3 regions of the Nocardiopsis coralliicola genome follow, and region 1 is predicted to be linked to each of the others. Evidence: riboswitches for the same ligand, from Rfam matches in the RefSeq annotation. Region 1 holds a riboswitch; each other region holds the start of a gene.

Region 1 (3,266 bases):
GGACGCCGTTGCCGGCGGGGAGGCGGTCGGCGGTGACGCCGGTGGCGACCATGGTGGCGTCGCACAGGATGGGCGCGCCGGAGCGCAGGGCGGTGCGGGCCGCCGCGACGAGGCGGGGGTGGATCACCAGGTCATCGGCGAGGTCGACCTGGCCGGTGCCGTGGATCATGCGGACGGCCATCCGCTCGGCGTCCGCGGGCAGGTGCCCGAGGCGCGCCTCGCTGCGGATCGTCGCGAACGAGTCCGCGTAGATCGCCGGGCCGCTGTCGACGTAGGCGTACCGCCGCCGCGGCCGCCGCACCTCCCCCGCACGGGCATTCGCCTCAGGACCTGTCACCGCACACCTCCGCCAACGTCGACAATCCAACCGCCGCCTGCTTCGGCACCAGAGTGCACGAAGCGCCCGTTTCCCCGCTGCGGCCCTGCACAGGCCTGTGGATAACCGGGGACCGCCCCCCCGCCCGCGGGACCGATGCGGATCCGGGTCCGGCCGCGCGCCGCAACGGCCGCAGGCGCCTCCCCCGCGCCCGCTCCGGGGCTGGGCCCGCGGCCGCCGGGCCGCGGCGGCTCCGAACGCCGCCGGGGAGGAACTGCGCGGAGCAGCTGCGCTCCCCTACCCTGTGGACGGGCGGGCGCGGCCGCTGCGGCGAACCGAGCCGGGCGGCGCGCAGCGGTGCGGGCGGCGGCGGACCGGGCTCCGGCACGGGCCGCGGCGGAGGTCTGACCGAAAGGGCAGCGGCTCACCGCGGGCCTCCCGGAATGAAGATGCCGCGCCAGGGGGTGACGACGACGGACGCGGCACCGGCACCGGCAGCTTCGGCGGCGACGGATTCGGCGCCGGCGCGGGTGAGCCCGCCGTCGGGCACCGCGACGTGGCGCCCGCCGCCGGGCACGGGGCCGAACGGCAGCGGCGGCGCCGCCTCGGGCAGGCGCGGATCCGGGGCTGCCGGCGCTGCCAGGTGTGTGGCCAGCTCCGCGGCATGCCAGGCGGCGCCGGCGCCGGTGCCGCGCTGCTCCAGGAACACGTCGACGAGCCGCACCAGCTCGCCGGGCGCATCCGCGAGCGGCACGACCGGGCCGTAGCCGTCGCCGACGCGCAGCTGTGCGGTGTCTCCGTCGAGTGCCGCGAGGCCGAGGTCGCAGGGGCGGTCCAGCAGGTCGCCGCGGCCGTCGTCGAGCACGAAGAGGAACCGGCCGGGCAGCTGCGCGCGGTGCGGCGCTCCGCAGAGCAGGGCGTCCAGCTGCGCGGCGGCGGCGCGGAGGTCGGCGCGTCCGCCGCTGAAGCCGCTGAGCGGGGAGGACATGATGTTGCGGACCAGCTCGTGGGAGCGGGACGGCAGCAGGCCGGTGGCTTCGATCGCCCGCAGTGCGCCGGCGGCCACGGCCGCGCCCGGCCCGTCTCCCGCGGGGAGTCCGCGCACCTGGAGGTTGGCGCGAAGCGTGAGGTGGATGCGCCCCGACCCGTGGGTTTCGGCCACCTGGGCGAGCGCCCGGAGGGACGCGACCGGGAGGCGCCCGCCGACCAGCCGCAGCCGGACCAGGAGGCCGTCATCGGCGGCCCACGGGCGCAGCGCCCCGGGGCAGCGGTCGGGCCGGGTGCGCTGCGCGGCCGCTGAAACCGGTCCGCCTTCGGCCGCTGCGGCCGGGGCAGCGCTCCTCGGCGCGCCGGAGTGCGGCTCAGGCGCCGGTTCCGCTGCGGAATCAGCGCAGGCATCCCTCGCAGGCATGCGCATCCTTCGCGATCAGGGGCCCGTACGCGGGGCCCGCGGGTGGTCGCGGCGGCGGGTGCCGCCGGCGCCAGAGGTCTTCGGACTCGGGTTCGTCCGGATCGAGCGCCTTCCCGGAGCTCCGCTCCAGTGGCCGCCCGGGGTCACCCCGCGGGCCTGCTCGTCCGTCCCCCTCACCGCTGCGCGTCAGTCCCGGAATCGCACCGGGTTCCCTCGCCCCTCCGCCGGAGGGGCTCATCTGGCAGGACGAGGCTACCTCGCCCGCTTTGGCGGCCGATGTCCGACCTCGGCATGCCGCCGCCCCGGCGAGGTCAGCCCATCGTCCGCCCCTTGGTGGCGTCGCGCCGCATGAGCCAGAGGAAGAACGGCGCGCCGCACAGGGCAGTGAGGATGCCGACGGGGATCTCCTCCGGCGCGGCAACCATCCGCGCGGCGAGGTCGGCGATGATCATGAAGGGGGCGCCGAGCAGCACCGCGACCGGCAGCATGCGCCGGTGGTCGGAGCCGACGAGGAGCCGCGCGATGTGCGGCATCATCAGCCCGACGAACCCGATCGGACCGCACACCGCCACGAGCACACCGGTGACCAGGGACGTCGTCACGAACATCAGGGCGCGGAACCGCTGCACCGGAAGGCCCATCCCGACGGCGATCTCCTCGCCGAGCTGCAGGACGTTGAGCGCGGGGACCGCTGCCGCCACCCCGAGCAGGGCCAGTCCGACCGCGGCCGCGGCGAGCGGCAGCGTCGCCCACGACGTCCCGGCCAGGCCGCCCATCGTCCACCGCTGCACCTGGGCGGAGATGTGCGGGTTGCCGGAGGCCAGGATCGCCAGGCTGGCCGCCGCTTGGCAGACCTGGCCCACCACCACACCCGCCAGGATCAGCCGCATCACCGACATGCGCCCTTGCGTGCGCGCCAGCACGGACACGGCGAAGAGCGTCGCCAGCGCGCCGAGGAACGCCGCGAACGGCAGGGTCAGCGCACCGAAGACGCTGATGCCGGTGACGACCACGGCGACCGCTCCCAGGGTCGCGCCCGAGGAGATGCCGAGCAGCAGCGGGTCGGCGAGCGGGTTGCGGACCAGCGTCTGCAGCACGCCGCCGACCGCGGCCAGCCCCGCTCCCACCAGCGCCGCGAGCAGCACCCGCGGCGCGCGGGCCTTGAGGACGATGGCCTCGTGCGCCGCCGGCCAGTCGGGGGTGACGAGGCCCGGCGCGGCCTGGTGGGCGGCGATGCGCCAGGTGTCGGCGAAGGACACGTCGACCGAGCCCGCGATCACGCCGAACGTGGCCGTGACCGGGAGCGCCGCGAGCAGTACCGGCAGGAGGAGCCCGAGGGGGACGCGGCCGCGCGCCGCGGCACCGCTCCGGCGCGCGGGCGGACCGCCGCGCGGCGCGGGGCCCGCTCCCCTTCGGGCGGTCGCGGTCAGAACGCCTCCGGGTGGAGCTGCTCCGCGACGTCCTCGACGGCGCCGCCGACCCGGTTGCCGACGACGGCCGAGGTCAGCGGCAGTACGGCGAAGCGCTCTTCCTGGACGG
Region 2 (3,266 bases), on a different contig from region 1:
TGGTGACCGGGCCGGTGAGCATGCCCTTGACCGGCTTGTCGGTGCGCGACTGGGCATAGCGCGCCCACTCGACGGTCATCGGCGCGGGCCGGTTGACGTCGCCGTACAGGATCGGCGGGCGCACGCACCGCGATCCGTAGGACTGCACCCAGCCCTTCGCGGTGGTGGTGAACCCGCCCAGCCGCTCGGCGAAGTACTGCACCATGTCGTTGCGCTCCGGCTCACCGTGCACGAGCACGTCCAGGCCGATGTCCTCCTGCAGTGCGATCACCGAGTCGATCTCGGCGCGCATCCGCGCCTCGTACTCGGCGCCGGTGATGCTCCCGGCACGGTGCTCGGCGCGGGCCTTGCGGATGTCCTCGGTCTGCGGGAAGGAGCCGATGGTGGTGGTGGGCAGCGGCGGCAGTCCCGCGCCCCGGGCGCCGCGCCGCTCCTCGGCGCGCCCGGTGCCGCTGCCGAGCGCCGCCAGGCGCGCGCGGACCCGCGGGTCGCGGAAGCCCGCCGGCTCCGGCAGCGGCTCCCGGGCCCTGGCCAGGTCGCCGGCGGATCCGCCGCCGTCGAGTGCGCCGGCCAGCAGTGCGACCTCGTCGAGCTTCTGCCGGGCGAACGCCAGCCGGGCCTTGAGGGCCGGGTCGAGGCCGGTCTCGGCCTCGAGGTCCACCGGCACGTGCAGCAGCGAGCAGGAGGTGGACACGTCGACCTCGCGGGCGAGGCCGAGCAGCGGGGTGAGGGTGGCCAGGGCCGCGGCGACGTCGGTCCGCCACACGTTGCGTCCGTCGACGACGCCGGCGACGAGCGCCTTGCCGCCCAGCCCGGAGACGGCGGCCAGCTCGCGCGCCGCCTCCGGCCCGGCCACCAGGTCGAGGCCGATGCGCTCCACCGCGGTGTCCTTCAGGGCCTCCAGTGCGGCGGTGCCGATCGAGCCGAAGTAGGTGGAGACGGTGATCTCGGGACGCGTGCCGAGGGCGCCGAGCGCGGTGTAGGCGCGGCTGAGCTCGGCGGTGCGCCGGCGGCCCTCGTCGGTGGCGAGGATCGGCTCGTCCAGCTGGACCGCCTCCGCGCCGGCGTTGGCGAGCGCGGCCAGCAGCTCGCGGTAGGCGGCGACGAGGCCGTCCAGGAGCGCGAACGGGCTCCAGTCACCGGGAGCGCCGCTGTCCGGCTTGGACAGGGCGAGGAAGGTGAGCGGCCCGACCAGGACCGGGCGGGTAGCAAAGCCCAGCCCGCGCGCCTGGGTGAACTCCGCGATCGGCTTGGTTCCGGCCAGCCGGAACCGGGTCTGCGGGCCGAGTTCCGGGACGAGGTAGTGGTAGTTGGTGTCGAACCACTTCGTCATCTCCAGCGGCGGCACCTCCCCGGTGCCGCGCGCCAGGGTGAAGTAGTGGGCGAGTTCCGCCTCCCGGTCGCCCTCGGGCGCCGGGCCGAACCGCTCGGGGACGGCGCCGAACAGCAGCGCCGCGTCGAGCATGTGGTCGTAGTAGGAGAAGGTGTTGGACGGGATCGCGCCGATCCCGGCCGCGCGGAAGTCCTCCCATGCGCCGCGCCGGAGGCGGGCGCCGACGGCGTCGAGCTCGGCGGCGCCGATGCGCCCAGCCCAGTACGACTCGCACGCCTTCTTGAGTTCGCGGTCGGGTCCGATCCGCGGATAGCCGTGTGCGGTGGAGACCATTCTGGTGTCGTCTCTCCCTCGTCGATCGACCTGCGGCCGGCCGCCGGAGCGGGGCGCGCGCGAACGACGGGGAGGCCGGTGCCGCCCGGGCGCCGCGAAAGGCGCGGGCGCGGCACACCGCACCGCCCGTCCGCGCACCCTCCCGCGGGGCGCACCGACCTCCGGCGGCGCGGGCGCGCCGCCGGGCGACCGGCAGGTATTCGGACTCACGGGCGGGGCTCCGCCGGGCCCGTCAGGGGCTCGGCGGTGCCGGATCTACCGGCCGTCGCTTCCCAGGCGCCTGGCCCAGTGCTCTTGACGGCTTTCGTTCCCGTTCACCGCTGCGGGGCAGTCCCGGAATCCCACCGGGTTCCCTCTTGCGACACCCACCGGATGTACGGTGCGTGAACCGATCGCGGCTGCAAGTATAGGTGGGTCCGTTTCGGTGTCCAGGGACCGGGCCCGCTTGGCCTTCCCGTCCCAAGGCTTTCCCTCCCCATGACCTCGCTCCCCGGCTTCGCCCCTTCCCCGAGTGCGATGATCCTGCGAGGTCCAGGTTCGTCTACGTGAGGAAGACGATCTCCAGGTGATCCGCTACCGCTCAACCACAGCCCGCCGCACCGCTCTCGGTGCCGCCGCCGTTGCGCTCGCACTCAGCGCCTGCAGTCCCGGCGGCGGCGAGCACGCATCCGGAACCGAGGAGTCCCCGCCGGAGAAGCCCGCCGGCCCCGCCGACGCGATCACCGAGGTGGATCCGGCTACGGTGCCGGGCCTCGGCGAGGAGACCGACTCCGACGACGGCGACGTCAGCATCGACGTGGCCTATCCGAAGGTGCCCGGTGCCGACCCGTTCACCGAACGGCTCAAGGACGTCACCGGTACCGAGGCCGACGACTTCGTCGACGCCAACCCCGGGGCCAAGTCGCTGTCCATCAAGGGCGCGCTGAGCGCTGCCGGCGGCGACGTGCTCGGGGTCCGCTTCGTGCAGGACGAGGAGGACTCCGAGGGGAAGCGCACCTCCTACTCCACCTACTGGTACGACGCCAAGGAGGGCCGCCCGGCCTACGCCAGCGAACTGCTCGCCGGCGACGCCGAGCTGGCCGAGCTGCACAAGGCCGTCGCCAAGCAGCTGGACGAGGACGGGGTCGAGACCGGCGACCTCTACCCCATCGCGCGCATGTACGACTCGCTGGGCTTCACGCCCGGCGGCGACCTGGTCGCCGAATTCGACGACGGCCAGCTGTCCGGCGGCGAGGACGGCGAGCCGGTGCGCGCGGTCGTGCCGCGCAAGGAGGCCGAGCCGCTGCTGTCGGAGTTCGGCGAGCGGGCCCTGTCCGCCTCCACCCAGGTCACCCGCGACTTCCGGTTGGAGGGCGCCGCGGCGCCCAAGGACGGCGGCAAGCCGGCCGCGGTCCCGGGCCAGCCGGGCGCCGAAGACGTCGACTGCTCCGGCGAGAAGGCCAAGTGCCTGGCGCTGACCTTCGACGACGGCCCCGGCGGCCGGACCGGCGACGTGCTCGACGCGTTCGCCGAGCACGATGCGCACGCGACGTTCTTCGTGACCGGCGAGCCGGTGCGCGAGCACCCGACCACGGTGCGCCGCGCCTACGCCGAGGGCCAC
Region 3 (3,266 bases), on a different contig from region 1:
GCGTGATCTCGGTGCACAGGTTGGAGGAGTGCACGACCCCCTGGTGCTGCTGCGGCGACCGCAGGTTGCTGGGGTCCTTGAAGGTGATCCAGGGGTGCCCGGTCTCGAACAGCATGGTGAGCATCCGCCGCCACAGGTCGACGGCCCGCACCGTCCGGTACACCGCGATCTCGCCGGCCTCCGCGGCCCGCTCGTAGCGGGTGTAGCGGGCGGCGAACTCCGCCCCGTAGAGGTCGTGCAGGTCCGGCACCTCGTCCGGCGAGAACAGCGTCCACTTCGCGTCGGCCTCCACCCGCTGCATGAACAGGTCCGGCACCCAGTTCGCCGTGTTCATGTCATGCGTCCGCCGCCGCTCGTCCCCGGTGTTCTTCCGCAGGTCGAGGAACTCCTCGACGTCGATGTGCCACGTCTCCAGGTACGCGCACACCGCGCCCTTGCGGCGCCCGCCCTGGTTGACCGCCACCGCCGTGTCGTTGGCGACCTTCAGGAACGGGACGACTCCCTGGGACTGGCCGTTGGTGCCGCGGATGCGGGCGCCGATGCCGCGGACGGGGGTCCAGTCGTTGCCGAGGCCGCCGGAGTACTTGGAGAGCAGCGCGTTGTCGGAGATGCCCTTGAAGATGGCGGAGAGGTCGTCGTCGACGGTGGTGAGGAAGCAGGACGACAGCTGGGCGTGGCGGGTGCCGGCGTTGAAGAGGGTGGGGGTGGAGGCCATGAAGTCGAACGAGGAGAGCAGCTCGTAGAACTCGATCGCGCGGCCGTCGCGGTCGTCCTCGTTGAGTGCCAGTCCCATGGCGACGCGCATGAAGAACGCCTGCGGCAGCTCGTAGCGGGTGCCCTCGCTGTGCAGGAAGTAGCGGTCGTAGAGGGTCTGCAGGCCGAGGAAGGTGAACTGCAGGTCGCGCTCGGGGTGCAGGGCGGCACCGAGGCGCTCCAGGTCGAACTTCTGCAGCTCCGGGTCGAGCTGGCCGATCCGGACACCGGCGGCGACGTAGTCCGCCAGGTAGCCGGGGTAGCGCTCGGCCATCGCGGTCTGGCCGGCGCTGTCGGGGAAGCCGGAGACGAAGGACAGGGCTTCCCGGCGCAGCGTGCCGAGCAGGAGTCGGGCGGCGAGGTGGGAGTAGTCGGGGTCGTCTTCGACGTGGCTGCGGGCGGCCATGATCAGGGCGAGTTCGAGCTCGGCGTCGCTGATGCCGGGGAAGAGGCCGCGCTGGGCCTCGGCGATGACCGCATCGGCCGATACGCCGGCCAGCCCGGTACTCGCCTCGCGGACCTCGCTGCCGATCCGCGCGGACGGATCACCGGGTGCGTCCGCGGACGCGCTCGGAATGTCGAGGGTCATGCTCGCTCCAACCACCTAGTCGTCGACCGGAGGGGCCGCGAGCGGGCGCAACGGCGAAGCAGTCCGGACCGTGCGGGCACGGCCGGTTCCCCCGATGCACGACGCCCTCCCTCGAGGCCCCGTACTGCGTGCGCGCGGCGCACACCGATGGCAGGTCTTCGGACTCGCGGGCGTGGGACGGCCGAACCGTCCCGCCTCATCTCCGCCGCTTCCCAGGCGCCGTGCGCCCAGTGCTCTGGCGGATGTCGGAGCGCCGCCGCCACAAGGCGCCGGCGCGGCTTCCCGCTCACCGCTGCGGGGCAGTCCCGGACTCGCACCGGGTTCCCTCTCTCGTCGCTTCCGGGGGGCAGCCCCGGTCGCGAACCATCGGCGCAGCGATACTACATCTTGGGTATCCACTCCGCGAACACCGCAAGATCGTGGATTCTCACCGCGGCGCGGCGGCGTTGGGGATTGCCTCCGGGGCGGCCGGGCGCTAGGCTCCGCGGCGATGACGCGACTCCACATCTTCGACCTGGACGGCACCCTCCTGCACGGCACCACGGCGTCGCTCGAGATCGCCCGCGTCACTGGTACCACCCCGGCCCTCACTGTGCTGGAGCAGCGGTTGGCCGCCGGAGAGATCGATACCCGCGCCTTCTCCGCGGAGCTGTTCGGGATCTGGCGCGGCCTCACCGAGGAGCACGTGGCCGCGGCGTTCACGGCCGGGCCCTTCCTCGACGGCATCGCCGGGGTGTGCGCCGACATCCGCGACCGCGGCGAGCACTCCATGGTCATCACCATGTCGCCGGACTTCTACGCACGCCGCCTCACCGCGTTCGGCTTCGACACGGTCGCCGCGTCGGCCTTTCCCGGTCCGCCGTTCCCGGGGCCGCCGGCCCCGGGGGGCATCCTGCGCCCGGAGGACAAGGTGGACATCGCCGAGCGGTTCCGCCGCGCGGCGGGGATACCGCTCGCGGCGTGCACGGCCTACGGCGACTCGATGTCGGACGCGCCGCTGTTCCGGCACGTCCCCAGCTCGGTCGCGGTGAACGGGGACGACCACGTGGCAGGTCTGGCCACGGCGTCCTATCGGGGCCGCAGCCTCACCGAGGCGTACGCGCTCGGCCGCTCGCTGGCGGCCTAGGGCGCGTGGGGCAGGCGGCGTCCACCGCGAGCGGTACCGCCGGATGCCCCCGTCGCACGACCGGCGGGGAAGGCCAGGCGGGCGCTTTTCCTCCTCGCCTTCCCGGCTGAGGAGAACGCCGCGAGGGCGCGCCCGGGCGAGAAGAGCAGCAGGACAGTGAGCCACCCGACACCCCTGCCCCGGTAGCCGGGGCCGGGTGTCTTCCGGAAGCGGGCGTCCACCGCGTGCGGTGCTGCGGGCGCGCCGGCTCGGCGGGAGCCGGGGTGAATCCGTCGTTCCGCTCGGCCGCCGGTCGAGGACGCCGCAGCGGGGCGCGGGCCAGGGCGCAGCGCGGCCGGGCCTAGTCCAGCATCCGGTCCAGGGCGTCCTCGTCCAGACCCAGGTCGACCCGGATGCGGAAGCGGATCCGCAGCAGCTCCATCAGCAGGTCGTGCACGAACGGGGAGACGTCCTGGTGCCGGAAGCGCTCCACACCGAGCGTCGCCCACTCCTGCGCCGCCGCAAGGTCGCCGTGCGCCTGCAGGGTTTCGGTGATGTGGATGAAGGTGGGCAGGTTCCGCGGGCCCTCCCGGTGCAGCCGCGCCAGCTGCGCCTGCGCGTCGGGGCCGCGGTCGAGTTCGAGCAGCGCGCCGGCGAGGAGGGCGCGCGCGTCGATGATGGTGGTGCCGCCGTCGTCGATCGCCCGCTGGTAGGCGCCCGCCGCCCGCTCGGCCTCCTGGGCCATCTCCCACTGCTCGCCGGCGCGGACGAAGAGTTCGGCGCGGGAGATCTCGGAGTCGGCGTCCACCGCGTTGGCGA

What was found. A riboswitch is a leader RNA that binds a small molecule or an ion and turns the genes downstream of it on or off. The one in region 1 is predicted to bind cobalamin.
Region 2: another riboswitch for cobalamin. It lies ahead of metE (5-methyltetrahydropteroyltriglutamate--homocysteine S-methyltransferase); the one in region 1 lies ahead of ACYVGT_RS06335 (nitrite reductase).
Region 3: another riboswitch for cobalamin. It lies ahead of ACYVGT_RS06705 (ribonucleoside-diphosphate reductase subunit alpha); the one in region 1 lies ahead of ACYVGT_RS06335 (nitrite reductase).

Annotation. Positions count from the first base shown of each region.
Region 1 covers NZ_BAAGXT010000005.1:155,166-158,431, reverse strand. Annotated here, with positions in the region: gene ACYVGT_RS06340 (precorrin-8X methylmutase) at 1-301, opposite strand, end outside; gene ACYVGT_RS06335 (nitrite reductase) at 741-1,727, opposite strand; cobalamin riboswitch at 1,802-1,941, opposite strand; gene ACYVGT_RS06330 (FecCD family ABC transporter permease) at 2,039-3,043, opposite strand; gene ACYVGT_RS06325 (ABC transporter substrate-binding protein) at 3,154-3,266, opposite strand, start outside.
Region 2 covers NZ_BAAGXT010000056.1:16,591-19,856, forward strand. Annotated here, with positions in the region: gene metE (5-methyltetrahydropteroyltriglutamate--homocysteine S-methyltransferase) at 1-1,666, opposite strand, end outside; cobalamin riboswitch at 1,841-2,074, opposite strand; gene ACYVGT_RS25350 (polysaccharide deacetylase family protein) at 2,232-3,266, shown strand, end outside.
Region 3 covers NZ_BAAGXT010000006.1:3,205-6,470, reverse strand. Annotated here, with positions in the region: gene ACYVGT_RS06705 (ribonucleoside-diphosphate reductase subunit alpha) at 1-1,342, opposite strand, end outside; cobalamin riboswitch at 1,475-1,725, opposite strand; gene ACYVGT_RS06700 (HAD family hydrolase) at 1,833-2,468, shown strand; gene ACYVGT_RS06695 (hypothetical protein) at 2,809-3,266, opposite strand, start outside.